One region of the Lysinibacillus sp. G01H genome, then DNA from elsewhere that is predicted to be linked to it. Evidence: riboswitches for the same ligand, from Rfam matches in the RefSeq annotation. Region 1 holds a riboswitch; each other region holds the start of a gene.
The links. Region 1 has a riboswitch for cobalamin ahead of PSR12_RS11630 (glutaredoxin family protein). Riboswitches for the same ligand answer to the same signal wherever they lie in the genome.
Positions count from the first base shown of each region.

Region 2: it holds a riboswitch for cobalamin, as region 1 does, so the genes downstream of both, PSR12_RS14565 (energy-coupling factor ABC transporter permease) here and PSR12_RS11630 (glutaredoxin family protein) in region 1, are expected to answer to the same signal.
Region 3: it holds a riboswitch for cobalamin, as region 1 does, so the genes downstream of both, PSR12_RS02790 (ABC transporter substrate-binding protein) here and PSR12_RS11630 (glutaredoxin family protein) in region 1, are expected to answer to the same signal.

Region 1 is NZ_CP118397.1:2,296,403-2,307,377, reverse strand. It holds gene PSR12_RS11655 (copper amine oxidase N-terminal domain-containing protein) at 1-101, opposite strand, end outside; gene dut (dUTP diphosphatase) at 248-685, opposite strand; gene nrdF (class 1b ribonucleoside-diphosphate reductase subunit beta) at 698-1,666, opposite strand; gene nrdE (class 1b ribonucleoside-diphosphate reductase subunit alpha) at 1,654-3,747, opposite strand; gene nrdI (class Ib ribonucleoside-diphosphate reductase assembly flavoprotein NrdI) at 3,744-4,103, opposite strand; gene PSR12_RS11630 (glutaredoxin family protein) at 4,100-4,324, opposite strand; cobalamin riboswitch at 4,442-4,619, opposite strand; gene PSR12_RS11625 (hypothetical protein) at 4,976-5,257, opposite strand; gene PSR12_RS11620 (SHOCT-like domain-containing protein) at 5,267-5,653, opposite strand; gene PSR12_RS11615 (DUF2089 domain-containing protein) at 5,667-6,032, opposite strand; gene PSR12_RS11610 (Lsa family ABC-F type ribosomal protection protein) at 6,724-8,205, shown strand; gene PSR12_RS11605 (hypothetical protein) at 8,253-8,657, opposite strand; gene PSR12_RS11600 (DUF3888 domain-containing protein) at 8,748-9,488, shown strand; gene PSR12_RS11595 (DinB family protein) at 9,516-9,983, opposite strand; partial or broken gene PSR12_RS11590 (GNAT family N-acetyltransferase) at 10,032-10,139, opposite strand; gene PSR12_RS11585 (response regulator) at 10,121-10,975, opposite strand, start outside.
Region 2 is NZ_CP118397.1:2,850,302-2,861,276, reverse strand. It holds gene PSR12_RS14590 (GNAT family N-acetyltransferase) at 1-44, shown strand, start outside; gene PSR12_RS14585 (S8 family serine peptidase) at 145-3,645, opposite strand; gene PSR12_RS14580 (energy-coupling factor ABC transporter ATP-binding protein) at 3,825-4,661, opposite strand; gene cbiQ (cobalt ECF transporter T component CbiQ) at 4,658-5,431, opposite strand; gene PSR12_RS14570 (energy-coupling factor ABC transporter substrate-binding protein) at 5,437-5,709, opposite strand; gene PSR12_RS14565 (energy-coupling factor ABC transporter permease) at 5,713-6,459, opposite strand; cobalamin riboswitch at 6,609-6,793, opposite strand; cobalamin riboswitch at 7,044-7,225, shown strand; gene PSR12_RS14560 ((2Fe-2S) ferredoxin domain-containing protein) at 7,372-7,743, shown strand; gene cobJ (precorrin-3B C(17)-methyltransferase) at 7,748-9,415, shown strand; gene PSR12_RS14550 (sirohydrochlorin chelatase) at 9,430-10,371, shown strand; gene cobK (precorrin-6A reductase) at 10,368-10,975, shown strand, end outside.
Region 3 is NZ_CP118397.1:557,236-568,210, reverse strand. It holds gene PSR12_RS02810 (heterodisulfide reductase-related iron-sulfur binding cluster) at 1-2,084, opposite strand, end outside; gene PSR12_RS02805 (cob(I)yrinic acid a,c-diamide adenosyltransferase) at 2,446-3,009, opposite strand; gene PSR12_RS02800 (adenosylcobinamide amidohydrolase) at 3,022-4,482, opposite strand; gene PSR12_RS02795 (FecCD family ABC transporter permease) at 4,479-5,480, opposite strand; gene PSR12_RS02790 (ABC transporter substrate-binding protein) at 5,477-6,445, opposite strand; cobalamin riboswitch at 6,582-6,764, opposite strand; gene PSR12_RS02785 (acyl-CoA dehydrogenase family protein) at 6,822-8,489, opposite strand; gene PSR12_RS02780 (class I adenylate-forming enzyme family protein) at 8,491-9,993, opposite strand; gene PSR12_RS02775 (MerR family transcriptional regulator) at 9,986-10,375, opposite strand; gene argS (arginine--tRNA ligase) at 10,607-10,975, opposite strand, start outside.

The DNA of each region.
Region 1 (10,975 bases):
ATACCGTCCACTTTTAGTTGACTACTAGCTGCTGCAGCAGTTGTGATAGATGTAAGAATGACAATCAACATAAGGAAAATACCTGAACATATTTTTTTCATGATTATTAGCTCCTTTAATTCGCTATCATTACTTCATTCCATATGAACCCTATTATTTCCTTCTGCTATTAGCAACGGTAACAAAAAAATCCTGCATTTTAAGCAGGATTTTTAAGTAAACTTTATGAGGTTTATATATAGGTACGCTATTTCGTACCACTTGCACCAAATCCAGATTCTCCACGGACCGTTTGAGATAATTCATCTACTTCCACTAATTGAATAGAAGGAACAAATTGAATAACCATTTGAGCAATGCGCATTGATTTTTCTACGATAAATGGTTCTTGACCATGGTTGATTAAAATAACACCGATTTCGCCTCTATAGCCTTCATCTATAGTGCCTGGGCTATTCAGTACGGTTACACTATGCTTTAATGCTAGTCCACTTCTTGGTCGAATTTGGGCTTCCGTTCCCTTAGGTAATTCAATCTGTATACCTGTCTTAATGAGTTTGGCTACGCCTGCTGGGATTTCTACTGCTTCTATGGAATAGAGATCCATGCCTGCATCCCCAGGGTTGGCTTGTATCGGTAGCATGGCATCAGCGTGAACTTTTTTAATTTTTACTTCTAGATTCATTGTTCTTCATCCTTAACGATTAAAATTGAATGTGTCATCTGTGATTGGCGCAACTTTTGCCTTCGCATACGTAGCGCCCTTTTGTGAAAAGAAATCATATGTGGAGCCTTCATTACGAATACCATTCATCACAATTGGATTGACTTCCTCTTCTGGGAACATGGCTTCAAAGCCTACATTCATTAAAGCTTTATTAGCATTATAACGTACATATGCTCGCACTTCAGGTGATAATCCTGTTTCCGCATAAATATCATCTGTATACTTCATTTCATTTTGATATAAATCTAATAATAGCTCATAGCCCCATAAATGTAGCTCTTCTTGCTTTTCCTTTGAAAATTGCTTGAATAGATTTTGAGCAAAAAATCCAACTGCTACCCCATGGATAGATTCATCCCGCAAGATGAGTGAAATAATCTCGGCACTGTTTCGTAGGAAGCCTTGTCCTCCTAAGTAGAGTGGATAGAAAAAGCCAGAATAGAACAAGAAAGATTCAAGCATAACGGAGGAGAACATCGCTTTCCATAAGCTCTCTGGGTTGCCTTCTTCAATACTATTATAAATGTCTGCGATTTTATTGGCCTTATACTGTAGAAATTCATTTTTCTTGACCCATTCAAATAGCTCGTCGATTTCTTCGTTTGTACAAAGCGTTGTGAAAATATAAGAATAGGACTTGGCATGTATCGCCTCGAATGCATCAAAAACAGTTAGGACAGCCTTTTCCTGTAAATCGTCTGTATAAGCAGCAACACGATTCATCCCGATATTTGTTTGTACAGTATCCAGTAAGGTTAATCCTGCAAATACTTTTTTATATGTGTCCTGATGCTCAAAGCTTTTCCATTGTTTAATATCTTTACTGACCGCAATTTCTTCTGGAAACCAAATTTGCTTCCATTGCTGGTCCCAAAATATTTGGGCAAGCTCACTTGTTGCCTTATTCCAATTGACTGCCTCATAAATTATATTTGACATGCTACACACTCCTCTAAGCTTTGTAATCGTTGACGAACATAGTAAACAGACTTAATGCCCTTTACCCACGCATAAATGTATACTTTAGCCAATTGTTCGGTTGTCCAATTGTCCGTTACATAAAGCGTCATGGAAATACCTTGGTCAACGTGCTTTTGAGAAGCTGCATATAAATCAATTAAATCATAAGGATTCACATCATACGCCTCCACATATAAATGACTATTGTCATTTGTTAAATGAGGCATTGGATAAATGGTTCTACTATCGGCATAATCACGAACCTCTACGCGCTCTGTACATGGAGCGATTGAAGCCGTACAGCTACGAATATATGAAATACTACCAGTTGGTGCAATAGCCAAACGATAGGAATGGAATAGCCCATATTGCATCACATCTTGCTTTAACGTTTCCCACATCTTGTTCGTAATGATTGGAATATTGCCAAGTGCCTTCAATACAACAGGTGACAATTCTTCCTCAGCTTTATTGATATATTGGTCAAAATAGCTACCAGATGCATAATCACTGTCCTCGAATCGATAGAAGGTTGCAGCTTTTTCTTTTGCCATTTCCATCGAAGATTTCAGTGAATAATAGTTCATCGCTTCCATAAAGTGATCCATGAAATCAATAGACTCTTTAGAGCCGTACAGGATGCCCTCCGTCACCAGATGCCCATGGAGGTTCATACAGCCAAGCCCTACAGAATGCATTAATTGATTGGCTTTTGCAACAGACGGTACATTTTTAATATGCGTCATTTGCGATACATTTGTTAATAGGTGCATCGCTGTATCGACTAATGCGCCGAAATCATTCACTTTACTTGCTGCATGGATATCGATGGAACCTAAGTTACACGATACATCTAATCCATAGTCATTTGGTTGATCCTGATCCGTAATGATACTTGTCTCTTGCACTTGCAGAATTTCTGTACATAGATTGGACATTTTGACACGTCCAATATTTTTTAAAGGATGTACCTTATTGACATTATCATCAAAGATTTCAAACGGGTAGCCTGATTCAAATTGTGCTTTTTTCACCTCTGTATAAAGCTTCCGTGCATTTAAACGTTTAATTTTACGAATTTTTGGGTTATCAAGTAGCTCGTAGTACATGTCTGAAATGGAAAGCTCAGACATACGTTTACCGTATTCTTTAAAAATATCGTATGGGCTAAACAAGACGATATCCTTATCACGTTTCATCAGTTCGAAGAAAATACTAGGTATAATAATCCCTGTTGAAAGGGTTGCGAGGCGAATTTTATCATCAGCATTTGGTTTTTTTGATGATATGAAATTTTCTATGTCTGCATGGAAAATATTTAGATAGACAACACCTGAGCCATTTCGTTGCCCTAACTGATTCGAATAACTGAAAGAATTTTCTAACAGTTTCGCTACTGGGATGACACCACTTGCACGATTTAATATTTCTTTAATTGGATCACCTAAAGGACGTAAATCTGTTAAGTTGACCCCAACTCCACCACCAAGGCGTGATAGCTCTAAACAATAGCCAATATTTTCGGCAATACTATTCATGGAGTCATCCATTGATAACTTAAAGCAGCTGACTAATTCACCACGTGCTTTCTTACCACTATTTAAAGCAGTTGGTGTCGCTGGCTGGTAGGCTTCCATCATTGCTTCGACAGAGCGTTCTGCTAGAGTTGTGTTTCCTTGCGCCAAATACAAAGCAATAATGACAATACGATCCTCATACTTTTCTAAGATCTCTTCCCCGTCACGACTTTTCATAGCATAGCTATCATAAAATTTGCTTGCGCTCATAAAGGATGGGAAGCGGAAATTATAATCATAGGCTTTCTTGTACAGCTTCTTAATAAATTCCATCTCGTACATATCGATAAATGCTTTCTCATAGTAGCCCTCATCAACTAAATAGCGGATTTTTTCCTCAATATCTATAAAATAACGCAAACGTACGTTAACATACTCTAAAAAGTAGCGGCGCGTAGCTTCGCGGTCCTTTTCTAACTCAAGTAATCCAGTTGTACTATAACGATTCAGTACGTCATTATTAAGCTTTAAATAGGTTTTCATCTCATTACCCTCGTTTCATAAAACGTTTGTATTGCTTCGTAATCCGTTTGATTACCTCGTAAATCTAATTTCCTTACTAAGGGTACATGATAGGTAGCGGCGATTTTCTCACCAGCAGCGCCAAATACATGATGGCCGAAATTACTATTGCCACTGGCAACTACTCCTTTACAAAAATCCCTGTTTTTTTCTAAGAAACGTTGTACCTTTGCTGGAATGTCACCTAAACCATCTGTGTAGGTAATTAAAAGATAGGGCTTGTTCAATCGCAATTCCTCCGAGAGCTCGATACATTCTGCCTTTAATTTGGATACAACATTTCGGACATTACCTGTACGACTCGCGTAAACGATCATAGAGCAATCAACTCAATTTGAGAAACAATTTCCTGAACATCTCCTATAAAAGTTTCATTCATCTCTAAAACAGGCACACTTAAAAAACCTGCGTCAATAATCGTTTGCTTTGCCTGTTCATCATGATCGATGTTAACAATTTCAGCTTCAAGTCCTGCACGTTGTAGTTCAGATTTTACCCATAGGCATTTTGGACAAATTGTTTTCGTATAAAGTTTCATAGAAATCCCTCTTTTCATAAAATAAAAAGCCTATCTCCTCTAGAGAGATAGGCTAAATGGAAACGTTAACATACCAAAAATACTGACGTTCCCATCTCTTAATCCCCGAAGAAATGATAAATTTGTTTTATAAAGGCAGGTCTCCTGGCTTTGCTTCATTCTCTGATTCCCTTCCCATGCAAATGCACAGTGGTTGCAATCATCGTCAGCTTCACAGTTGCGGGGACAGCGTCGGAATTGTACCGAACTTCCCTTTTAAACTACATATAGTAGTACCTTTGTAAAACGAACACAATATATAGTTGTTGTTCAATAGTTTTAAGTGTACCATCCTTCAAATGAAAAGTAAATCAAGATTCTAAACTTCTTTATTTTTGGATTATTCAGTATTTTTAATTATGTAGTTCCAAGTAGATTACCACTAATCATTTATACCCAAATCAAAAATCTATTTTAAACGATGAACATCTTTATCTATCAAAATGTATCTAGAATTCTGAAAGAAATGTTCTATTTTAAGTACCATTGAAAAATAGTAGCTTCTATATGTAAATCCTGAAATAATTATCATCTCTTACACGTTTCAAATGACACTCATTAAAAAAGAGCATGCTTTTATCATAACATGCTCTAACCATTCTATCTTTGGGATTATAGTCTAATCTTAACCTCAGTCCCATCCTGAGCTTTGACATCGACTAGCACGAGTCCCTTATAATTTTGTAGTTCCTTGATAATCGGCTTTAGCATTTCTTTGTCGATGAGCGGAAAGGTAAAGTCTATGTTCTTTCGATCGAAGTATGCCTTTGTCCACTTATTGGCTTGTTGCTGAATCCATTTAGAAGTTAAAATGGAGAGGACAATGGTTAGCACGGTATAGGGAACTGGGACTGTAAAGCGAACATCTTTTGCTTTCACTTTTACATGCATCATTCGTCGCCTCTACTCAATGAAGACTGCAACGGAATCCCCGTTTGCTGATTTTATATCTACAATTTGTCCGTCTAATTCATTTTCGATTGCTTCAAGAAGAAGATTGATGTCGATATCTTTTACGTATTTTTCTGATTGTGGAATACTCGCAGCGATGCTGTGTCCTGCCATAAGTACGGCTTTGACAAGTTTAATCGGCAAGTTTACCGTAACATTATCATTTTCGGTGGATACAACACGAACCTTTAATGTTTTTTCTAAATACTTTGTTTTTTCCACAAATTTGTTCTCTGATTCTTCTTTCTGTTGTAGCACTTGAATCAGCTCTGATCCTTTATCCGCATCAATTTTTCCCTCTTGAATCATGGTTAACACTTTTGTGATTTCCTCTTTCATGGTCCGTTCCTCCCTATTCGTCTTTTAAGAGCTTTATCGCTTCATCTGTTGTGATTTCGCCATTTTCCAGCATGCTTACAATTTTTTTCTCGTCTACTTCATTTTTCTTTTTTTGAGCATAGCCAAGGAATGAAATAATGTCGTTTAGCTTGCCTCGAACTGTTGGATACGAAACCCCCAGTTCCTTTTCAACCTCTTTAATGTTTCCTCGGCAGGTTAAAAATACTTCCACAAAATGAAGCTGATCCTGTGATAAGGATGCTAGCTTCGACAATTCAAATTCATTTTCAATGGTCGTGTGACAATGAGAACACTGTAACTTCGTAATTTTTAATGTTCTACTACAGACAGGGCAATTTGTGATTACTTGATAAGCCATAGTGAACTCCTTCCTTTAAGTTAAGTTGATTATATAACAAAGAAATTAAATATGTAAATAATAAAAATTGATTTTTTTTAATTATAAAATAAATAAAATTAATTATTAAATTAAAAATGTTAATTAATCATTGCTGTATTGCTTGTCCTAAGCAATTTCAACTTTACTCTATGTATGTCTTTTCTATTTCTACTTGTAGCTAGCGGCATCAGTTAGATAATGACAGTTTAGAATTGAAAATAAGGTTACATTGTATTCTGTAAAAAAATTTGTTACTATAAAAAGACAATTATGAGAGGACTGATGAATGGACAATGAAGAACTAAACTATATTTTCATTTGAATTGAATGATTTCAAACACAAAATATAGGGTTAGTCTATCCATTTTTAACAATCAGTTTGCATTGTATTTGTCATGACACAAATGGCAAATTGTATTTATTCAGTGAAAGACTAATCCTTCCAATGCACAATTGGAGGGATTTTTTCTTGCTTTCATAGTTGATTTTGCACCTTTCATTTACCCATAAAGGAGAGGGAAAATATGAGCGATTCAGAAACTATTGTGACGCATGTAACACTCCGTATAAGTCGTTAATATCCATCTGCTTATACGGAGAAATAAAACATAGATGGATAGACCGACTTTGTATGAAAAGTAAACTGTTGTAATACAAAGGAGGAATTATCATGTCCATGATACAAGTACAAAACTTAACTTTTTCTTATCCAAGCAGCTTTGACAATATTTTTGAGAATGTCAACTTTCAAATCGATACGGATTGGAAACTTGGATTTATCGGTAGAAACGGACGAGGTAAAACAACATTTTTTCAGTTGTTATTAGGAAAATATGAGTATAGCGGAAAAATCATCTCTTCTGTAGACTTTACTTATTTCCCCTACCCTGTTTCAAATCCAAATAAATATACCCACGAAATATTTGAGGAAATTTGTCCTCAGGCAGAGGATTGGGAATGTCTACGTGAAATAGCTTACCTACATGTAGATGCAGAGGTCATGTATCGTCCTTTTAAAACATTATCCAATGGCGAGCAAACAAAGGTGCTGATTGCTGCGTTGTTTTTGACAGAGGGTCAATTTTTATTAATTGATGAGCCAACCAATCATCTAGACACGGATGCACGAAAGACGGTTTCAGATTATCTTCGCAGGAAAAAAGGATTTATTTTAATTTCACATGACAGAAGCTTTTTAGATGGCTGCGTTGACCATATTCTATCGATCAATAGAGCCAATATTGACGTTCAAAGTGGAAACTATTCTTCTTGGAAGTTAAATTTTGATCGACAGCAGGAGCACGAAGAAGTAACCAATCAACGACTGCAAAAAGATATCGACAGATTAAAACAATCCTCAAAGCGTTCGGTAGGATGGTCTAATCAAGTGGAAGCCTCCAAAAATGGCACAACCAATTCAGGTTCAAAGCTGGACAAAGGCTTTGTCGGGCATAAAGCAGCTAAGATGATGAAACGAGCAAAGAATCTGGAATCCAGACAACAAAGAGCTATTGAGGAAAAATCAAAGCTGCTAAAAAATGTGGAAAAAACTGAGTCATTGAAAGTAGAGCCATTATCATGTTCATCTAAAGAAATGGTTGCTGTAACAGATGTATCCATTCAATACGATAACCATATCGTGAATAAGCCTATTAGCTTCAAAGTGGCACAAGGGGATCGAGTTGTTTTAGATGGCAAAAATGGAAGCGGAAAAAGTAGTATGTTAAAACTTATTCTAGGTAAGCCCATCCAACATACAGGCTCCATAAAGTTAGCTTCAGGTCTAGTCATTTCCTATGTTCAACAGGATACATCCCATTTAAAGGGATTGTTATCGGAATTTATTGAAGAGTATGGTATTGATGAGACGTTATTTAAATCAATCCTGCGCAAGATGGATTTTGAGCGTATTCAATTTGAGAAGGATATCTCTCATTATTCTGGTGGGCAAAAGAAAAAGCTCCTGATTGCTAAAAGCTTGTGTGAGAAGGCTCATTTATATATTTGGGATGAACCACTCAATTTTATTGATATCTATTCACGCATGCAGATTGAAGAGCTTATAAAAAGCTCCCATCTCACAATGGTGATTGTTGAGCATGATCAGGCATTTCAACAAACTGTAGCAACGAAAACGGTAGCGATGTCGTAAAGAGAAGAATCCATTTTATGGATTCTTCCTTTTTAATGATATTGAAATCAATGGACCCATTTAGTATTTGTCTCTTTCACGATATATAGCTCACCTAGTGATGCACTTTGCGCTGGCAGTAATCTTGGAAACCTTAATCGAACAAACCAGGAGTGATTAGCAACATTTTCTCCACAGAAGTTCACCGCCATTTTATAGTAATTCTCCTCCATGCCAGTTAATATGGGCATGGGCTTTATCACCTCAATTTGCCACTCCTGATAATCAGGGCTTGAGCCATATACTTTTGGAATGATGTCAGCTAATGCTTGACTAAGCTCATCTTTGTCTTTCTCCGTTGTTTTCATCAATACATCTGGATTTGGACATTTTAAGCCTTCAGGTTCTGACCCCCAAGTAGCTGTTGGAAATAACAAAAGCATACATAAAAAGGGCAGTATTATTTTTCCCATTGTTCAACTCCCTTTCTTTAAAAATGCTCGATAATTTGCTGTGATTGGTGCACTCTATAAAGTATCATCCTGCAGAAAGGTCACTATTCCATGAAAAAATTTGCTTATGTTTTAATGGCTATCTTCACTATGTTCATTGTGCCATGTAAGATTTATGCGCAAAGTGAACAAGCTGATGATCAACTAATCAGGGACACATTCATTACAATCCTTAATCCATTTATCGAAAAGGAAATTGATCATTACTACGGCTATCCTAAGCAGTACGGCTTATATGATGTGAAAATTTTAAAGATTGTCAGAGAAAGTCAGTTTAGCTTTAGGGTTGACGTGGAAGCTACTACCTTTGAGCATGCACATTCCCCACCCTACAGTAAGGAAATCATTACATTTGAAGTCAGTCCAACTGGTGTCAGCACACTTCGCTATATACATGAGGCAGATGATGTAGAAAAAGCAATAAACGCATTCTATAGGGCAACACTGTTAGATATACAGCAGAGTTTTAAGCTGGACTTAGCATCGTATACTTCCTATCATTACGATCAATTGCAATATCAAGCTGAAATAAATAGTGATATGAAACCCCTTGCTACGATTGCAGAGGAAATAGTGACCCATATTTTATTTCCTGATCGAAAGATTCCCTACAAAAATGTCATAGACCCTGTCACCTTTATCAAGGGTAATATAGGCTATATGGTCTTTAAAAGGGCGGATGGTACAAATGTAAGCTATCAACTGCAAAAGAAAGACGGCACATGGATCGTAACAGATAAAACAAGTAAGCCAGGTAAGAAAATGGAGGATTTGTTGCCGTGGTATATATAGAAAAATGAAGCCAACTGATTCCATCAGTTAGGCTTCATTCTTTAAGAGCGTTTGCATCATACTTTTTATAATCCCCATGTGTAAATTTTCATGGTTCATATGAAAGACAACCATGTCGCCTAATGTTTTCATACCTAAAAAAGGTTCTTTAAGCGGTTCATGTAAATGTCCTTCACAAGCTTGTTCAATAAGAATGGGTTGTTCCTCTAGGAGTATAATGATTTGATCCATTGTTGGCGGTTGCTCAGTCCAGTTATCTGGTTTACTGCCACTTGGGAACATTACATGATAGGATAGGGGCAAACGCCTTTCTTGTGTAACAGCTGGAAAAACGGTATGATCCCAACCAACTAATAGATGACCAGCATTCCAACGAATATTGTTATGATGTCCAGCGGGTATCTGATCAGCAATATTTTCAGGGATTGTACGTAGAAATTCAACAGTCCAATTACGCCACATTTTCATTTGCTTAAATAATTGCTCTTCGTTCATATACTAGCTCCCTTTCTATACGTTTTCAGTTCTATTGAATACCATGGATTAAATTAATTTATAGTAAATTACGGTTGCTTCTAATTCTCCATCTGATGAAATAGTATATTGAGGAATTTTCCCCACTTCTTGATAATCTAATGATTTATATACTCGTTGTATTGTCTATAAATTTTTTCTGGCACAGGGAGATCAATTTCAGCTAATTTTGCCTCTATCGATTCAAAGAATTTTATACATTCTTGTTTTCTATTTTGTTGAATTAAGAATTCTAACAATTGAAACATATAGTGTTCATTATATTCGTCTAGCTCTAATAGCTTTTGTAGGCAATTATACTTTAATAAAGTATGGGCAGCGTTTGGACGTGCAATATACTGTTCAAGCACATGTAATACAGCTTGCTTTAAGCGGAGCCTAATTTGATTAACCCATAAATACTCCTCATCTATTAAAAAATCACCCTCATAGCAATTCAATAACTGCTGAATAGATTTCTCATCATGTTGTTCCTGCTCCAATAGTTGATTCAGCTCATCATAATCAGTTTGAATTTCAGCATTTAATTTATAGTGATTATTGACCAAGAGTATTGGATCTTGAATGCCATTGTCCTTTAATATCTTTCTTAAATGATAAATAGTTGTATGTAAATTACTAGCTGCCTTTTCAAAGTCCAAATCTGGCCACAATTCCTCTAAAAGAACTGCATTTAACATAGGTCTTTTTTGGTGAAATAGTAAATATAAAAATAGTTCACGTACTTTTCTTGTACGCCACTTAATCACATTATGTTGAACATCCAGTAGATAAAAGCTGCCTAATGTATGCGCATATAATGAGTTTTTCTTCTCATCCCTCGGCGCCAACGTAACGACCATTTTTTTCTGTGCTTTTGTTAACGCAATAATCAGTCGTTTTTCATGTACAGGCTTTAATAAATAATCCGTTGCCTCTACTTCAAAAGCCTCCACTGCAAATTGTGTATGAGC
Region 2 (10,975 bases), 550 kb from region 1:
TGAAACAAGATGAATATTGTAATTATGTTAAATATTTTATGTAAGCTGAACTGGCGAGCGTTTCACCGTTGGATGAAAATGCTTCTTTCATATCCTAAAAATCCCTTAGATCGTTAGGATCTAAGGGATTTTGTTTGATTTCTTCTATTTTATTTCAAGTGTATAAGGTTGTGTGCTAGCTTTGCCATCAAACTCACTTACTTCAATATAATATTTACCCGCATCCAGCTCCACAGTACCAACCTCGGCGTCTCCAACTCCGTAAAGATCGAATGTTTTGACGGTTTTTCCATTTGCATCTAATACTCGAATAACACCATCCAACGCCTTTTCTGTTTGAAGCGAGAAGAAGACTTCGCGTTTCTGGTCGTTATTCCATTCAAAATAGTCTTTATCGCCAAATGGTATACCTGCATTTAAATATTGCGTTGCAACCCATTTCTCATCCTTTTTCACAAGAACAGATGGCTTGCTAGGTACTCCATTTACTAATTTTGAATCCTTATCTTCATCTACAAGCTTATGATCAAACAATGTTAATGAATAGGGCTGAATCGATACTTGGCCAAGTCCCATGCTGTTGACTAGAATAAAATAACCTCGATCCTTCTTCGCCTTAAACGATGTATTTACATCGTTTGTACCCATCATTCCAAGTAACATTTCAAGAATATTATCACCTAGTCCAAATGGAATTTCTGTTTCCATTTCTTTGGCATCAATCTTCATATTGCCGTTCGTATCTTCGATGATAGCTCCTGCAAATTTTAAGTCTTTTTGTAGTTCCTTAGGTAGCTGAGCTAATTGTTCATTTGTAAAGGGAACCGAAGAAAGAAGCAGACTCATGACCTCGTCATTTCCTTGTTGCTTATAGTAGTAATAATCTACATCATCTTGATAAATCAGGTGGTCTTTATAAGTAGTACCTGGTTGAATTTTTAGCGCTTTTGCTTCCTCATGATTGTTTGGATTGTACTCTGCTGGAATATCGCCTATTTTCTTTGTTTTCAATGTATAAGGCTCAGCAGATCGTTCTCCAGCATTGACAACTGCTACCACGTAGGTTTTGTCCTTTTTCAATGGAATAACCTTTGCATCGTCCTCGTTGCCAACTGAACCAAGTAGTAGCGCCAGTATGCCAAGATCGTTTGTTAAGGAAGAAACGGGAATTAATTCCTTTGTTTTTTCATCATATTCAAATACTGTACCTGCAGGCATTTGATTCATGCCTTTCATAAAGCTGAAGCTATAAAGAGCGTCTTCCTTCGCTTTGAATAAGAAATAATCCTCGTCATAATCTGTTTGGAAATAAGCTTTTTGATCCTCGCCTATTTCAAAGCGGATTGCCTGTTTAATGATAGGGTCAACATTTTCTAGATTGCCTGAAGCTGTAGGATTCATTAACATGCTCATCAAGCTGTCAATTTCATTACGTTTTTTTATGTTGTTTTCTGTAAGTGGTAATTGGCCCTCAGGGATATTTTCTTCGATCATGGCTTCATCTACAGGTAGACCATCCTCATCAGGTGGGAGGGAAACTACTTCACCTTTTAATGTGTAAGGGATCATTGATTCACTGATCGTTTCTTCTTTTTCGATGCCGCCACTAAAGAACATCTCCATAGAAAACTCGCTATTACTTTCATTAGATACACTTAAAACGTACTCTTGATCTGGAACAGCATCGATAATCATACGAACCGGTTCACCTTTTGCAGTACCATAAGCGGTCTGCATTGGATAGGCTTCTTCTTCTTCACCTTCCTCATTTTCAGCTTGATCGATTTCTTCTGGTGGCACAGGATTAAAGTCATCTTTCAGATAAAGCTCCATAGAGGCAGTGACACCTGGAATTCCCGATAGATCAAATTGTAACGTCGTCGGTTTTTTGACTGAGAACGTGAAGTAATCTTGATCTTGTTGTTGATCTTTTGACAGTAATGTATAGTTTTTACCTGCTGTACTATATGGGAACTTTTTAATAGGCTCCATCGTAGACTTGTCTACTGTATCAATTGGTAAGTCCTTCGTCGTTTGTGCTGTGAAAATGTAAGTAGATTTGCCTTTTAAACTATAGCTTCCATTATGATCTTTGACACCAATGACAAGCGTTCCCTTTTGATCTGCTTTAAATAGATAACCTTCTTTTTTTCCTACGCGAACATCGTTGACATGGATAGGCTCTACATCACCAATCCCGCTATTTGGGTAGAAATATAAATCAAAGGCATAGTCGTATTTGTCAGCGCCTTTTAATGTCAATTGAGCATATTCATTTTCTTCAAGATCGACTTTATACCATTTCTTTTCGTCTTGCTGTTCAAAAGTACCTTGTTCTGTATTTAGCTTATTTTTAGTAAGGACCTTGGCGTTTTGAATGCGATCTTCCTTTGTCTCTGAATAATGCTTTGGTAATTTATTTAAATCAAATTGTAATGCTTCTACAGGGTCAACTAATCCGTGACCATAAGTAAGATCATAACCTTTCTCGCCCAAATCTTGTGCTGTCATTTCTAAAATCGCTTCTATTTGATGCGGTTTTAAAGATGGGTTTTTTGATTTAAGAAGAGAGGCGATACCTGCCACGACAGGAGAGGCCATGGATGTTCCACTAAACTTGACAAAAGAAGATCCTTTCTTCGCATCATGAACGGTACTATAAATGTCTTCACCTGGTGCAACAATATCAACAGACGGGCCGTAATTGGAGTAGCTTGATAGTTTGTTGCGTTCATTTGTTGAACCAACACTAATGACACCTTCGAAAGAAGCGGGGAAGGAATATTCATCTGTCGATTCATTTCCTGCGGCTGCCACAATTGTAATACCACTATCAATCGCTTTCTGAACGGCTTCCTTCATCAGGGGAGATTCACCATAGCCTCCTAAACTCATATTAATAACGTCAACGCCCTGCTCAATTGCATAAAGAATACCCTGTGCAATAATGAAATCATTAGCACCTTCTTTGCCGTTAAATACATCAATTGGCAGTAACTTTGCTTTCGGATTAACCCCGTGCCCACCTACGCCATTATCTTTTGCTGCGGCGATAATACCTGCCACATGTGTTCCGTGATCGCCTGAATAAGTAGTATCGGCAGGTGCTGCTGCATTATAGGGTGGGAGTACTTGTGACTTTAGATCGGGGTGTTTAAAATCTACACCAGAATCAATGACAGCAACTGTGACATCATGGTTGCCTGCTAATTCTAGTGCCTTATCCATTTGCAGTAGGTTTAAATGATACATCTCTTGTTTCTTAGGATCAGCTTCATTATTGAAAGAATGATAGACGTAGCTAGGAGACACACTAGATATCCCGTTTTGCTTTAAATAGTAAGAGACGGCTTTTTCGATTGATACGCCTTTATTTAGTTGTACAACATCATAACCTAATGAAGGAATGGAGCGGATGACCTTGGAGCCAATTTTTTTATGTACGTTTTTATCAAGACCTGAATGCTTGATAACAATTGTATCCTTACTCATCCATTTTTCTTCATTCTTCTCTGTTTGTTTTGCACTGTTTGCCAGCATGTTTTTCGCTTTATGCTGTGGTGCCTCAGCAAAGGCAGAAGCAGCAGGAACCATGAGTGCAGCGGATGCTACAACAGCGACTGATTTTTTATACCAACTTTTCAATTGTTATCTCTCCTTGGTGTTATAAATTAAGTCTCGACTATATTAATACGGACAAAGATTAGAAAAGTTTCGTAATGGAGGAAAATTTTTCTTTGCTATTTTAATTTTTGGTAGGTATAACGAAAAAACGGACAGCTAAACACGGCTTGTTTTTCGTATACCTAGCATTGTTAAAAGCTTTAAATCTGTTCTATTAATTGTTGTAACTCCTGCTTGGAACGAGGGATTTTGATATTTTCCTGCAATAGCTTCTTTTTTTGCAAAGCTATGACCATTTCAAAAATCCATGGACGTTCAAGATGCGCGCGATGTAACAATTCGTCTTCATAAAACAAGGTGATTGGATCACCGTTGTAAATGATTTTTCCAGCCTCCATAACAATGATTAGATCGGCCCATTCATAAGCGAGAGGTATGTCATGGGTTGCTAGTAAAATGGTTCTCTCACCATCCTCTAATTTGGCTAAGTATTGTAATACTTGTGTAGCATAATAATTATCAAGACCTGCTGTTGGTTCGTCTAACAAAAGGACAGAGGGCTCCATCGCTAAAACACCTGCCATTGCTACACGTTTTTTCTGACCTACGCTTAAAAAATGAATGGGTTTATCAAGCAAATCTTCCACTTCGGTTTGCGCAACGGCCCAAGCTATTTTTTCTTCCGTTTTTTCAGTAGACCAGCCGAGATTTAATGGGCCAAATGCTATATCTTGCTTGACGGTCCCTGAAAAAAGCTGATGATCTGCATTCTGAAAAACAATGCCGACTTTTTGGCGTAGGGTCTTTAAAGCTTTTCGATTATATTCCAGACCGTGGCCTTCGAATAAAATCGACCCAGCTGTAGGTTTTAAAATACCATTAAGATGCTGAAATAAGGTTGATTTTCCCGCGCCATTATGCCCGAGTATGGCGATTTTTTTACCTTTTGGAATGTTTAATGTAATATCTGATAACGCCTTCGTACCATCCGCATAGGCATAAGATAATTGGTTGAGTTTAAAATAAAACGTTGTCATGTGAAATACCCTCCGTATACGATGAGGACTAGTAAAATTGCTGCCATGCCTAGCCAATTTTTCTTGCTATAAGAGCCCATATCTTGCCAGTAGACAGCCTCGCCTCCACGTGATTGCATGGCGTTGTTGAGCTCCCGGCTACGTTGAAACATTTCCACAAATAATGCCATAATAAGCATGGAGACAGAGCGTAGCCATTGCATCGGTGAATGATAGCCGAGACGTGCTTGCTGGGCGAGATGTATATTTTGCATACTTTCTAAAAACATAAAAATAAAACGATAGGTTAGTTCGACGAGCTCCACTAATAAAGAGGGGAGTCGCCATTGTCGTAGCACATAACATATTCCTTGTACGGAAGTAGTTAGAATTAAAAAGTATAAACAACTAATGCTGCCAAGGACAATAAAGAACAGCTGTTGCGCTGATAACACACTTGCGTTCCCAATAAAAACAGTCCAATTCCTCCATGTAAACGACCAAATATGGGCAGGGAGTGTATTCGTTGATGATGTAAAAGAAAGTAAAATAGATACAAGACTTGTTAATAAGAAAAAGCCAGGTAGCAATAATAGTTTGCCATAGTATGTAAGCGGAATTTTGGCACCTAAAATGATAAAAGCACTCATTACAAAAAATGTAATGAGTGAAAGTCGTTCATCTCTCATGATGAGCGTTATGAGAAGTAATCCAAGTGAAAATATCATTTTTTCTAGCGGATGAACGGCCGCTAGCTTATTCAGATAGGCATACTTATCAATGAGTAACATAATGGTTAACCTTCTTTGTGTTTGCCACGCATATAGCCGATGAAGTAGCCAATAAAGCCAGCACCTATAGCTGCCTGTAGCACGAATAATAAGCTTTCGATTTCACCACTTGGTGGCTCCCATAGACTTTCAAACCATGGCTCATATTCCGCATTGATTTCACCAATAGCTGCTTCTGCTTCTCCATCAGCACCACCAAATTCAGCACCTTTTTGTATGAACAAGGGAATGATGGCTAATAACACAACAATTGCTAATAACAATAAATTTTTTTTCATCTGTTAATGTGCCTCCTTTGTTGAGAAAACACGTAAAGTTTTTAGTTCGCTAATATTGTATTTTTTTAAGAAATTCATCACTATGACCGTTAAAATTCCTTCACTCACTGCTAAAGGAATTTGAGTTAAGGCAAAAATACCTGCAAACTTTGTAAAGGATGCCATAAAGCCTCCAACCTCTGAAGGAAAGGCTAGTGCTAGTTGTACAGAAGTCACAATGTATGTACCTAAATCACCAAGCATAGCTGCAAAGAATACGGCTAGTGAAAATGACAAGCCTACTTTTTGAGCACCTTTAAAGACAAAGTAAGCAATAAAAGGACCAACAATAGCCATAGAAAAGGCATTAGCCCCTAAAGTTGTAATTCCTCCATGAGCTAATAATAAAGATTGAAATAATAAAACGATTGTTCCAATTACACTCATTGCTAGAGGGCCAAAGAGTACTGTCCCAAGTCCTACACCAGTTGGGTGAGAGCAGCTACCTGTAACAGAAGGGATTTTTAAGGCGGATAGCACAAAGGCAAAGGCTCCTGAAAGCCCCAAAAGCATTTTTGTTTCAGGATTTTCATCAACGGTTTTTCGAATAGAACGCAATCCTAGAATGATAAATGGAATAGAGATGACCCACCAAAAAATAGCCCATTCGATTGGTAAAAAACCTTCCATGATATGCATGGCAAAGGCACGTTTTGGCACGATTAAAAAGGCCAGTAAAAAATAACTAAGTTTCCACCATGAAAATTTCAAAAAGCTTTCCTCCTAACTAATTAGTAGATTTTTAGAAGATTGCGTGCGTAATTAAAAAAAGCACTTCTCCACTGGTGGAAAAGTGCATAGCTAAAAAAGCAAATAACATTCTCATCTGCTAAGCCGCACACCTATCCTCGTAGGCTGAAACGATCACTTATTTTTCGGCAGGTCTCCTGGCTCTAGTTCAATGCTTTATAGGTCTTCCCATCCGTTGGACAGTGACATATTCTATAAAGCTCCCTATTACAGTGGCGGGACCGCGCCGGACTCAAACCGGCTTCCCTTTTAAGCAAAATGACAAGCACTTTGCACCGAAAAACATTCAAATTGTGAGATTTCACGACAAAGTGTAACATGAATTTCCATAAATATGCTATACCTTTTATAAATTTTTATAATTAAAGGTCAATGGCGAATATTCTGATAACGATTTATGGGCAAATTATATAGATTGTATAAATTTCATACCTAGTTCCATTCAAAATTGATAAATTTGTCATAAATTTTTAAAGAAATATTGAAATTTTAAAAAAATAAGATATGATAAAGACAGTTTTCTATTTAAAATTCTAATAAAAATTTCATATAAAACGTCAATAAGTGCTCGAATAGCTCGAGATAATAGGGAAATTGGTGAAAATCCAATACAGCCCCCGCTACTGTAATAGCTGATGAAATCGCAAAGCCACTGGTGCAAACTTGGGAAGGTGCGATAGTAAAATGAAGCTTAAGTCAGGAAACCTGCTTATTTGATTGTGCATGCAAACTTTTCGGAGGGAGAAGTTGAAGCGAAAGCGAGTACCTGTATTTCATGCTATTCGTTTTTATTTGGCTTCTACAAAACCTTTACTCTTCGTTATAGAGTAAAGGTTTTTCTTTTTCCAAAAAGCAAATGAGGGGAGACAGAAGATGACAACTTGGAATTTAGAGGGGATGAAAACACATCTCTTTATTTGCAATGGCAGTAGCTGCATGAAAAAGGATGGGGAGGAAATTACCTTAGCCATTCGAGATGAGATACAGCGGCAAGCACTCGATCAAGAAATACATACGACAAGAACGCGCTGTAATGGACGATGCAAGGATGCTTGTGTGGTAATTGCCTACCCCCAAGGAAACTGGTATCGTGTGCCATCAACAGAGCATGCTAGAACACTAGTACAAGATTTATATCATGAATCCTTATACAACGAACATGTCTTTACACTTCATGAAGGTACATTACAGCGTACTGCTCAAACAACTGCCATTAAAGGGATCGAAAAGGTGAAAGAGGGGTAACAACATGGCGCAAAAAGGAAAAATTTTCGTAGTAGGCTTTGGACCTGGAGATTTTAAGCATATTACGACACGTGCAGTAGAGGCATTACAACAAAGTGATATGATTATAGGCTACAAAACCTATGTAGAGCTGATTCAAGATTTAGTAAGTGCAAAATCGATTGTTAGTACAGGCATGACAGAAGAAGTGTCGCGTGCACAGGAAGCCGTTCGTCAAGCAGAAGCAGGGAGCATCGTCTCGGTGATTTCGAGTGGTGATGCAGGCGTCTATGGTATGGCGGGATTAGTATATGAGGTGTTAATTGAGCTAGGCTGGACAGAAGCAACAGGAATTGAAGTAGAAATTGTTCCTGGGATTTCTGCGATTAATTCATGCGCTAGCATACTTGGTGCACCCATTATGCACGATGCTTGTACAATCAGCTTGAGTGACCATCTAACACCTTGGAATTTAATTGCAAAGCGTGTCGAGGCAGCTGCAATGGCAGACTTTGTCATTGCTTTATACAATCCTAAAAGTGGTCGTCGAACAAGACAAATTGTCGAGGCTCAGCGAATTCTCTTAGAATATCGTTCGCCAGACACACCAGTAGGGCTGGTGAAAAGTGCCTATCGAGAACGTCAAGAAGTGACCATGACAACACTAGCAGAAATGCTAGAACATGATATTGGTATGCTGACAACAGTTATTATCGGGAATTCATCAACATTTTTCTATGACAATAAGATGATCACGCCACGCGGTTACCAACGTAAATATACCCTAGGTGAAGAAAAACAGCCATTACGTCCTCATCAACGTTTACGCGAAGAAAATGAACCTTGGGCAATGAACCAAGAGACAGGAACAGCGCGAAATGACTTTACGGCTGACCCTAATGCGGGACGATTTAACAAACCCAGTATAGCCGCTACGTCAAAGCCGAAAAAAACAGCTCTTGAAATGGCTACAGCGGCACTCGCAATGGTAAAAGGGACAAGCGCAGTCAAAGTAACACCGAAGCTTGTACAGCAAAAAATAGAATCTATATTTGAACTAGCAGTAAGCCCTGGAGTAGCCAATAAATTTTTTACTCCCCAGCAAATGATGACGTTAGCAGAGGTTGTTGGGGAGGAGGGGACGATGGAATACACACCAGATCATCAAATTCATTTGAAAATACCAACGACTGCCCCTGAACAGATCACAGAGAAATTACAGGAAGTAGGATTTTTATTAACCCCGATTGGTGATGTGCTATCACTGAAGGCTTGTGATTTTTGCTACGGTGAAAAGGCTGATTCGATACCATATGCAGAGGAATTACAAGAAAAACTAGGCGGTATGTCCTTACCGAAGACATTAAATATCGGCTTTAATGGCTGTGGTATGGCATGTTATCGGGCTGTATTTGATGATATTGGCATCGTCTACCGCAAAAGTAAATTTGATGTCTTTATTGGAGCAAAACCAGTCGGTCGTACGGCTCACGCAGCACAGCCTGTTGTAGAAGGGCTGGAGCCCGAGCAGCTGATTCCACTCATTACAGATATTATTGAAGAATATAAAGCAAATGCTCATCCAAATGAACGCTTATTTAAATATTTTAAACGTGTGAAAAAGATACTGCATTTTACGTATCAAGATATGTCTTCCAAAATAAAAGTAGAGCCGGCTCCGTGCGGCGACTAGTAAGGAGTAGAGAGATGAAAGCTATTTTATTTGTCGGCCATGGGAGCCGTTTAGCAGCAGGAAATGATGAGGTTCGTACATTTATCGAACAAATGACACCGCGTATTGATGAACAATTTTTAGTGGAAACTTGTTTCCTTGAATTTGCTTCACCGAACATCGAAGAAGGTATTACAAACTGTGTGAAAAAGGGAGCTACAGAGGTGCATGTAATACCAATCATTTTACTACATGCAGGCCATTCAAAACTGCATATTCCAGCGGAAATCGAGCATGCGCGTGAGCATTATCCAACGATTACCTTCACATATGGTCAAACAATTGGTATCCATGATGAAATCTTTGCCATTTTACAAGATCGCCTAGCTGAAATTGGCTTTAATTCAGAACAAGAGCAGGAAGAAACAGCGATTTTATTGATTGCACGAGGTGGCAGTGATCCATCTGCTAATGGTGATTTTTATAAGATCACACGACTTCTATGGGAAAAACTACCTGTAAAATACGTAGAAAGTGCTTTTATGGGTGTCACAGATCCACGAGTTGAAGAAGGAATTGAACGTTGTGTCAAACTAGGTGCAAAAAAAATCATCATGTTACCATACTTTTTATTCACAGGCATTTTGATGGAACGCATGCATTGTATGTGTGAGAAGTTTACTGAACTTTATCCAGATTGTGATATACAAATTGCTAACTATTTTGGCTACCATGAGCGTTTACAAAATGTTTTATTAGAGCGTATTGAACAGGCAATCAACGGTACATCAACAGGTATGCAAGATCTAGAAGATTATCGTGCCTATGCGGCAGTACATGGACATGCACATCATCATCACCATCATGATCACGATCATGGACATGCGCATCACGATCATGCGCATCATCACGATCACCATCATGACCATCACGATCATGACCATGACCATCATCATGAAGAGGAGCCGGTAAAATGATTTTCATGTTAGCAGGGACAAGTGATGCAAGGGATCTAGCCCTAGCATTACAACGTGCAGGTTATGCAGTAACCGCTACGGTCGTCACTGAATCGGCAGCCTCTAGTCTTGCTGACGTTGGCCTGCCACATTTAATCGGTAGACTGACCGCTGAGGAAATGGCGACCATCATGACCGAGCAGGGCTATCGATTGGTGGTAGATGCTTCTCATCCATTTGCGGAGGAAGCCTCTAAAAATGCGATGGCAGCGGCAGAGCAGGCAAAGATTCCTTATATTCGCTATGAAAGAGCTCATGAACATTATGCCCATCCTTTGATTACTGTTGTAAAGGATTATGAGGAGGCAGCTCAGCTAGCTGCAGAAAAACGCGGTGTCATTATGCTAACGACAGGAAGTAAAACACTCGCTACATTTACGAAGGTTTTACAGGGCTTAGAAAACACAAGAGTAATCGCTCGTATGCTTCCACGACTGGATAATATGGAAAAGTGTGAGGCACTTGGCGTGGCGCAGCGAGATATTGTGGCTATTCAAGGTCCGTTTTCAAAGGAATTAAATGAAGCTCTATTTCGTCAATACGGAGTGACGTTGATGATTACCAA
Region 3 (10,975 bases), 1.7 Mb from region 1:
TCTAGTAATTCTGCAACATCAAATGTTCCAATAGAGTCTTCAACCTCTTTTGCCTTTGTACCATCTTCTAGCATTGTTAGGCAGTAAGGACAGCCCGATGAAATAACTGATGCATTTGTTGCAAGAGCCTGTTCTGTTCGAGCTACGTTAATGCGATTTCCTACATGCTCTTCCATCCACATTAATCCACCACCAGCTCCACAGCACATCGCTGTTTCGCGGTTACGTTCCATTTCAACAAGCTTCACGCCAGGGATTCCTCGAAGGATCTCACGTGGGGCATCATATACATCATTGTAGCGGCCTAAATAACAAGAATCATGGAAAACAATCGTTTCATGAACCTCATAGTTTAGCGCTAGACGATTTTCCTCAATCAACTGATTTAATAACTCAGTGTGATGATACACTTCACCTTTCCAACCAAAGTCTTGATATTCATTTTTAAAGATATTGTAGGCGTGAGGATCGATTGTTACAATTTTCTTCACGTCATTTTTCTCAAACTCATCAATATTTGCTGTAGCTAGCTCTTGGAATAAGAATTCATTCCCTAAACGACGAGGTGTATCCCCAGAGTTTTTCTCTTTATTACCTAAGATTGCAAACTTCACACCAGCTTCGTTTAATAGACGGCAGAATGCTAAAGCGATTTTTTGAGAGCGATTGTCGAAAGCTCCCATCGAACCAACCCAGAATAAATACTCCATTTCCTCGCCAGATTTTTTCAGCTCTTTTACAGTTGGAATTTGGATTGTTGGATCTAGATCACGCCAATTTTCTTTTTCCTTGCGGTTCAAGCCCCAAGGATTACCTTGTCGTTCGATATTCGTCATTGCACGTTGAGCATCAGGATTTACTTTCCCTTCAGTCATTGTTAGATAACGACGTAGATCAATAATTTTATCAACATGCTCATTCATTACAGGGCATTGATCCTCACAGTTACGACATGTCGTACAAGCCCAAATTTCCTCTTCTGTAATGACATCGCCAATTAAAGATGGACTGTAGATATCCTCAATTACAGCACCTTCAGCACCAGCTGCCATTGCAAGCTGATTACCCTTTGTATTGGCAAAGAATTGATAAGGAACCCATGGTTTTTGCTTTGTTACGACTGCGCCCGTAAATGTTAAATGGTCACGCAATTTTACGATTAAATCCATAGGAGACAGCATTTTCCCTGTTCCTGTTGCTGGACACATGTTTGTACAACGTCCGCATTCTACACAAGAATATAGATCGAGCATTTGCTTTTGTGTGAAGTCCTGTATGCGTCCTACCCCAATAGAAGGCATATCCTCTTCGCTTTCAGCATTTTCTAAGGCCTCAAAATCAATTGGTGTTAATGTACCCGTACGATCTAAACGATTCATGTAAACATTAAGCGGACTGACAATTAAATGGAAATGTTTAGACTGCGGTACGTATACAAGGAATGTTAATAGAATTAAAAGGTGTGCCCACCACATTACATAAAACACACCAGCGGCAACTGATGTAGGTAAGAAGCCAAAAATAGCAGCAATACTTGAAGCAACTGGCTCCGTATAAGTTAATCCCTCACCATGCCAAATTAATCCCATACCATTAGCGATTAATGTAGATACCATTAACCCCCCAATGAAAATTAATACAAGGCCGTTTTTCCATCCTCGTTTTAGACGCACTAGCTTTTCAACATAGCGGCGGTAAAATGCCCACACTACCGCGATTAAAATCATTAAAACTACTAGTTCCTGGAAGAATGTAAAGACACCATAGAAAATGCCTAGTGGCAGATGTGACTCTGGTGCTAGTCCTTTCCAAATTAAATCAATGGCCCCTAACTGTACCATCAAAAATCCATAGAAAAACATAACATGTATTAAACCACTCTTTGGATCCTTTAATAGCTTATTTTGACCAAATACATTGACCATAATATAACGAAGTCGTTCTTTAACACTTTCATCAAACTCAACCTTTTTCCCCAATTGCACATACTTATAGCGTGTTTTCAACAGGTAGAAGAACAATCCTACTGCATAAAGCACAACCACGACTGTTAAGACAATGTTAGCAATTAATAATGGACTCATGGTTGGTCCCCCCTTTAGTTTGTCGTAATTTTCTCTCTTTGTGACGAATTTGCTAGTTCATACAGAAATGTACTTCACTTTATCATTATATTCCTATTCTAATAAATGAGTGAGCATTCAGTCAACATAAAACGGAAATATTTCTGATAATTTTATATTCTTACATTTTACAAGAAAAAAAGCCACCCTGAATTTTTTCAAAGTAGCAATTTTTACTTTCCTTACCTTTTGTACTTAGTTGGATGTCGCATATTCAGTAGACATTTGAACATCTGCTAAAATTGCATACAAACCTATACCGCCCCGTAGCTTAATACCTAGCAATTCATTTTTTGTATAAAAACATTTACTAAATTAAACTTTATTTTTTAAAAACATTCCCACTGCGGATATATTCAACATCTGCAACGTTTAAGCGAGCATTTACAACACGTGCAGCTGCAAATAAATAATCCGATAAGCGATTTAAATATTTTTGTACAACCTTTGGTACATCTTCAACTTCTTTCATGAGTGTCACCATCTCACGCTCTGCTCGACGTGCAACCGTGCGTGCAATGTGTAAAGTTGCCGCTGCTGGTGCACCTCCTGGTAAAATAAAACGTTGTAAAGGTGGTGCTTCGTCTGATAAAGCATCTATACGAGCTTCAAGTACTTCAATCGGTTGCTCTGTTAATTTATAATGACGTTCTTTCATCACATTAGCAAGGTCTCCACCAGCATCGAACAGCTCATGCTGAATTGTCTCTAGGTCTGTTAAAATATCCTTAAAAAGCGCTTGATCTAATTCACTTACAGCCTTCCCAATAAAGGAATTTAATTCATCAATTGCCCCATATGTTTCCACACGTAAACTATCTTTATCAACCCGTCCTCCAATAAGACTTGTTTTCCCCGTATCGCCTGTTTTCGTGTAAAGCTTCATTTCTCTCATCTCCTAAAACTGATTTTTGTAATTCCTAATCGCCTGAACTGTTGTTTCATAGACACCCTTTGCAATTATTTTACCAACTTCTGTAATTGGGCCACCATACAGCATTTCTTCCCCTTTTTGAGTTGCAGCAATTAACAGACTATCTGTAGCAGTACCTGTTGCAATAGTTCCACTTCGTTCATCACGAATATTTTCTGATTGCAACGCCTTTGTTTTTGCCTCAGTTGCTGTCATCAATGCCTGAAAAAATGCCTCTTCCGATAAACAGCCATTAATGATAACCCATGTATTAATAGTACCAATATATGGATCATCTTGTCTTTCATGGACTCGAGATACATCAACTGCATTGCCTACGCCAGCAGTTACAGCTACGATTATACTGCCAAAAGGTGCTGAAAATTCATTGATGGCCACTAGAGCTGTTGGTACTGCGGTTAGCATAACAACAGTATTGGTAGGTGAAAAATTTTCCCTTTTTAAAAATTCTTTAACTTCTCGTTTCACATCGCTGATGACATAATCCCCAGGAACTGAGCGATTTAATAAGCAATTATGCCAGCCTATACCCGGGTTATGAACTGCCGAAGATACGATCTTCAAAGGAAGCTCTGATTGAAGTTGGATATATTGTTCAGTTATCATAAAATGCTCTTTTTTGATGACAGCTCGCTGTTGGTAGTCTGTAGCTGCGGGCATCATTGTAATTTGAGGTTTTGGTATTTCAGGATGAGCATATGTAGTCACCCGTGCTTGATAAACTTCTTCAATTTGGGAGGCAATTAATACTTCATGTGGTGCACCAAGTGCTCTCATTCGTCCGCTTTCCATCAGCAATAATTCATCACAATAAAGAGAGGCTAAATTCATATCGTGTAGTACCATAACAACCGTTAAACCACACTCCATCGCTTCCTTCCGAACCATATCTAAAATTTGACGTTGGTGGGCAATATCTAAATGATTAGTTGGTTCATCCAGTAATAGTATTTCTGCAGTTTGAGCTAAGGCTTGTGCTACAAATACTCTTTGTTGTTCACCACCAGATAAAAATTCCATTGGTGTATGCTCATATCGCTTTACACCTGTTTGTAGCATAGCATGTTGTACAGCCTGTTCGTCCTGTTCAGACCAACTCGAGAAAAAGCCTGTTTGATGCGGATAGCGCCCCAGTGAAACTGCCTCTCTCACACTGTTTGAGAAAGCATTTGCATGAAGCTGTGGTAATACAGCCATTTTTTTTGCCAAAGCACGAGCATTATAAGAAAGAATATTTTGTCCATCAATCGAAATGGTTCCAGCAGTAGCTGGTAAAATACCACTCATTACTTTTAATAATGTAGATTTCCCGCTACCATTCGGCCCTAGAATACCAAGAATTTTTCCTTTTTCAACAGTAAAACTAATGTCCTTGACGATTGGTACATCTTCATAGCCACCTGATAGCTGTTCAACAATAATCATGCCCGTACCCCCTTACTTCTTCGCTGCTTATAAAAAATATAGGAGAAAACAGGAGCTCCAATAAATGCCGTAATAACACCAATTGGTAGCTCTCTTGGCACAATGATTGTTCGTGCTACTAGGTCGCAAATAATGAGTAATGTTGCACCATTGAAAAAAGATAATGGTAATAAATGGCGATGATCAGAACCCCAAATCATCCTTGTCATATGCGGCACCACTAATCCTACAAAGCCAATTGTGCCAGAAACCGCTACAGCCGCTCCAGTGAGCATGGAGCCACCTGCTAATATCAAATATTTACTGCGCTTCACATTAACACCTAAATGTTTTGCCCGTTCTTCACCATACAACAAAACATTTAGTTCTCTTCTTTGTGTCCATAGCATAATTGAACCTACAATCACAAATGGAATGATCATTTGGACATATGGCCAACCACGCATCGAAACAGAACCAAGTAGCCAGCCTATTACCTGACGTAATTCTTCACCAGATAAGGCAATCATTAATGAAATAAGGGAACCTAAAAATGAACTAAAAATAACACCTGTTAATATCAACGTTTCCATTTTCAATGAGCGGTCTACGAGTCTAGCAAAGCTCATAACAACTACCATCGTGATGATAGCACCAATCATACTGAAGGTTGGCAGCGCATACAAACCGACAACAGGTATAGAAATACTAAAAAAGATCGTTAAAACAGCACCAACAGATGCCCCTGATGAAACCCCTAGTGTATATGGATCTGCTAATGGATTTTTTAATAAACCTTGGAATGCTGCTCCAGCAATAGCTAGAGATGCGCCTACTAGTCCCGCTAATAACACGCGAGGCAAACGAATTTTCCAAAAAATATTGGCGGCTGTTTCATCAACCGCCTTATTCCATAATACTTCTAATGGAATATGAACTGAGCCTATCGCTACGCCACACCAGATGCTAATAAGAAGAAGCGTACATGTTAGTGTATAGGCTAGTGCTATTTTTTTCACTTAAATACCTCAGGATAGATTGCTTTTGCTAATTCTTCTAGACCTTCTGCTAAACGTGGCCCTTGACGACTTGTTGTACTTTCATCTACCTGCACAATCGCATTATTTTTTACGGCATTAATCGTATCAAAGCCCGCCCGTTTTGGTATTTTCGTTAAAATATCTGGTACATAATGATATGTCACCACGATGACATCTGGATTTTTTGCGATAATTTGTTCTGCATCAATTTTATACCAATTATCGCCATCTACAGCTACATTCTCTGCATTGATCATTTCAAGCATCGCGTTCATAAACGTACCATTGCCAGATGTATAAATATCTGGCTCATCTGATGCTTCAACTAACACTTTTTTGGGTTCAACATCCTTGACTTTAGACAAAACTTCTTCTACTTTCGCCTTCATATTAGCAACAATTTTTTCTGCCTCTGGTAATTTCCCTGTAGCACGTCCAAGTTGCTCAATTGTTGTATATGTTTCATTAAAGTCTTGTGCATTTCTTACTACAAAAACTTTCAAACCTGCTGATTCAAGCTGTGCAATAGCCTCTTCTGAAAGAGACATGCTAGATTCGTGTGAAAAAACGATATCTGGTTTTAAGGCAATAATTTTTTCAATATCGTACTCCATACCGCCAACCTTATCCTTCTCAGCTGCCTCTGGCGGATAATCGTCGTTGTCAGTAACACCAACTATTTCATCATTTAAACCTAGTCCAAAAAGGATTTCAGTATTACTCGGAATAAGTGAAACAATTTTCTCAGGAGGTGCTTCAAGTGTAATGTCCTTACCAAGGGCATCTGTTATCGTCATTGGGAATGTTGCTTCATCCACCTGTGCTGTTTCTTGCTGTGTTTGCTGCTCGTTAGATGACTTGTTATCTTTTGCTTCCTGCCCACAAGCAGCTAGCAAGCCTACTGCTAAAAATGCTGATAATCCTATTTTCCAAAATTTCTTCATGTGAATCCTCCTTCGTTGGTCCATGCGACATTTCGCTTTATTTTGCATCAAAATAAAACCCCTCATCTTTGAACGATGAGGGGGCAAAATCGCACCAAAAAACTGATACAAAATCCACCACCCTATCCTCGTAGGTTGTCATGTCGTTATAAAGGCAGGTCTCCTGGCTAGTGCTACTTGCGATTTTTCAAGCCTTCCCGAAATCTTCAGTGGCATCATTTGAAAAAACTCACACTTACAGTGGCGGGACCGCATCGGAATTACACCGATTTCCCTTTTCACTTTACTTAAGTAAAGAACCTTTATAATATTCAGTTGATTTCATTATACATGAAAATGAAAGAAGTCGCCTCCATTCAAGACGACTCCCCGGCCATTATACAATTTCAGAAAAGTATTGGACTGTTTTCATTTGAGCACCCATTTCTCTTAATGACCATGTCTGTTCTAAATAAACGTCCGCTAGTTTTTCATATTTTCCACCAAATTTATGTGCCCACTCAACCGCAATGACACTTTCATAAAGGTGAGCCATTTTTTCAGCCATACCTTTTGCTTCAAAAGTTTTCGTTGCCTCGTCTAAAGCGCTAAAAATTTGCAGTTTTATAGAAATATTCGCCAATTGTTCTTTAACGATTTGTACTAGTGAGCTGTCAGCTAATTTCTCTAATCGTTCCTCCATCTCACAGACAAACAGTTCATGTGCATGAAACTTATCCACTAAACGAATGAGTTCTAAGGCCAAAATATTAGCCGTCCCCTCCCACACCGTCAACACTTGCGCGTCTCTTAATAAGCGGGGCGTTACAAAGTCTTCTATATAGCCATTACCCCCGTGTAATTCAATTGCCTCACTAGCATAGTGAACAGCTTGCTCTGCCGTTTCCTTTTTCATAATGGCAATATATAAACGATTCATAATAAGGTCTTGCTGTGTTCCCTGTCCACTTGTCACTTTATCGTATAATTGAATAAGATCAAAAACTGTCGCTACTTCCACGTGCAACTTAGCTGCAAATTTCCCTAAAGTATCCTGAATCATAGGGTATTGTGTTAAGGGCTTGCCAAATGCATGTCGATTGCTTACATAATGTTTTGCCTCTAAGAAGCCACGACGCATAATACCAATAGAAGCGACTGCATTACAAATTCTTGAGAGATTTAGTGCTTCTAGCATATAATAAATCCCTTTATTTTGCTCCCCTACAACATAGGCAAGTGCACCATCAAATTCTACCTCACCAGAGGGAACTGCCCGAACGCCTAATTTATCTTTCAATCGACGAATACGTAGATGATTTGTTGTACCATCTTCTTTACGCCAAGGAACTGCAAACAACGTTAAGCCTTTGGAACCTGCTGGCGCCCCTTCTATTCGTGCCAATACCATCGCTACACCACACATGCCCGCATTGGATGCAAAGTATTTTTCACCATATAGACGATACGCAGTGCCATCCTTTCTCGCCTCCACCACATTTGCACCGACGTCAGAGCCTCCTTGACGTTCTGTTAAAAAGGTCGCACCTTCATATAAATCTGTGTCACCTGTTGCACAAACATGTGGTAAAAAACGTTGCTTTACCTCTTCATCTGCATAATGATCTAATAGATAGGCAGTAGCCATCGTCAATGTTACAGGACAATAAAATCCTGGCTCTGCATGTGATAGCAAATAACCTTGTGCAAAGCTATAAACATAATTCCCCTTGTGACCTAGCTGCGGAATATGCTTGTGTACATAACCTACAATCCCAGTATTATATGTCTCTTCAATCGTTTTTTTATAGCCATCATTAACCCAAACCTCTGATATCTCTTCACCATAGGCATCGTATCTTTGAAGGCGAGGTTCACCCTGTCGATCTGTATGCTTTGCCCTCGTATCAATATCACCTGCACATAGCTCACCAAAATCTGTTAACTCTCGTTGGGCATATGATAGAAACTCTTTATCTAACATCATTCCTACTATTTTTTGAAGCGTGTCATCTTCCGTAAAAAAGTTCGTAGTACGCATTGCTTCTTTTTGTAATACTTTCATGCTATCTCACCTCTTGCCCCTTCAAATTTTGTTTTAATATTTTGCCTGATGCATTGCGTGGTAGCGCTTCCACTTTTTCAAAAATACGTGGTATTTTAAATTTTGCAAGATGTTCCTCTAAATAAGCTTTCAAAGCTTCCTCATCGATGTCTTGTTTAGCAGAATACATCGCCTTTACCGTTTCGCCCCATTGCGGATGTGGCACACCAATTACCGCAACCTCGAATATTCCTTCAAAGCTCAATAAACAATCTTCAATTTCTTTCGGATAAATGTTGACACCACCCGAAATAATGACATCCTTTTTACGATCTACAATCCAAATAAAACCATCTTCATCCTTACGAGCTAGATCTCCTGTTTTTAACCAACCGTCAATAAAGGCTTCATTAGTTGCTACTTCATCCTTATAGTAGCCAAGCATGTTACCCTCACCCAACAAGACAATTTCCCCCACTTCGCCTACATTTACATCTTCTCCACTGTTATTCACAATACGCAATTCTGTACCAAGTGGCGCCCGCTGACCAATACTTCCTGCCTTTGCTTCATGCTCCTTGCCAAATAATAATGAACCACTTGGACCTGCCTCTGTTAATCCATATACACAAGTTAAATTATTTGTGCGGAATGCCTGCTGAATGAATCGAACCTCACTTTGAGATAACGGTGCCCCACCATAGACCCACCATTTCATAGAAGACAAATCTGCCGAATGTAGCCTTGGCATCTGTGCCGTTAATAAATAAGCAACAGGTGCACCAAAGAAATGTGTTGTTTTCTCCTTTTCAATGGAATCAATGAATAAATCGGGTGTAAAAGTTGGTGTTAATACATTTGTTGAGCCTACCAATACACCCGCCATTAAAAATAAATGTAATGGTGCAGAGTGTGTTAATGGCATCATGAGCAAAATACGGCTCTCGGGCTTTACCTCCATTTCAACAGCTATCATTTGCGCCACTGTTAAAATATTACGGTAGCTAAATAACACACCCTTTGGTTTTCCTGTCGTACCAGATGTATATAAAATCGTGGAAGGGTCATCCTCTTGTAACTGACAATCAATTGTTTGTGTACTAGCATTTTGAAGCATTATTTCATATTGATGCCATCCCACTTTTTCTTGACCTGTTTTAATTTTTAACGGAATTCCAGCTAGCTGTTCAACTGCTGCAAAAATAGTCTCATGTACGACAATTGCCTTCGCTTCGGCATGCTGCGCCACGTACTCTACTTCTTGCAATGTAAATTTCGCATTGACTGGCACAACGATCGCTCCGATACGCTGAATAGCAAAGTAACTGACTACAAACTCTAAAACGTTTGGCATAAAAATTAAAACCTTATCCCTCTGCTTTACTCCCTGCTCTAGTAAAGCATGACTAAAACGTGTCACCTGCTTATCTAAATCTTGGTAGGTTACTCTTCTGCCATGACAAATAACGGCTTCATTTTTCGAATACTTACGGGCATTACGTGCTAACAAATTGGAACTATTCATCTTGCATCTCTCCCTTTAAAGTCGCTAATTTTTCACTAAACATGCCATGCATTTGCTGTAACTCATGCTTCATCTGCGTCAGCTCAGCTATTTTACTCTCAATCTCTTGGATTTTTTGATCACCGTATTCAACCGTTCGCTCTAATTGCTGAATTCCTGAGCGATCAAAATCAAATAGTAAAACCATCTCTTTGATTTCCTCCAACGAAAAACCGTAACGCTTGCCTCTGAAAATAAGCTTGAGCTTCGCCAATTCTTTTTTTGAAAAGGTTCGTTGGTTGGTAGATGAACGATGGGGGCAAAGAAGCCCAAGTTCCTCATAATAACGAATTGTCCGCGTAGACACATTAAACTCCTTTGCTACCTCCTGAATCGTCTTCAAAACCATCTCCCCTTTCCTAATTGGCAACAGTATACCATTGACGTTAACGTAAACTACAACAGAATTTTCGGAATTAACAGAAAAACAAAGTTTGAAACAGCTAATTTCCCACGGTTTATCCATGTCTTTTGTCTTTCTATCCGTCACATTTGGAACTTTATCTCGCATATTCAGCCTTCTATCCATTAAAAAAGCCCCTAACCCTTTTCAGGTTAGGAGCTTAAAGTTTAATTACATTTTTTCAGGTGCAGATACGCCGATTAAGCGTAGTGCATTTGCAATTGTTGTGCGGACAGCCGTAATTAATGCTAAACGAGCCTCTGTTAACTCTTTGTTTGAAGCATCTAATACTTTTTCTGCATTATAGAAGCTGTGGAATGCAGCTGCTGTTTCTTGAATATAGTTTGCGATACGGTGCGGTGTGCGGTGTTTCGCTGCTTCCGCTACCACTTTCGGGAAATCACCAATCTTTTTCAGTAAATCGATTTCCTTTTCTGCTGTTAACAAATTGAGATGTTCTGTTGTAGCAGCAAAGTCTTGTTCATTTGCTGAACGTAAAATAGATGAAATACGTGCATGCGCATATTGTGCATAGTACAC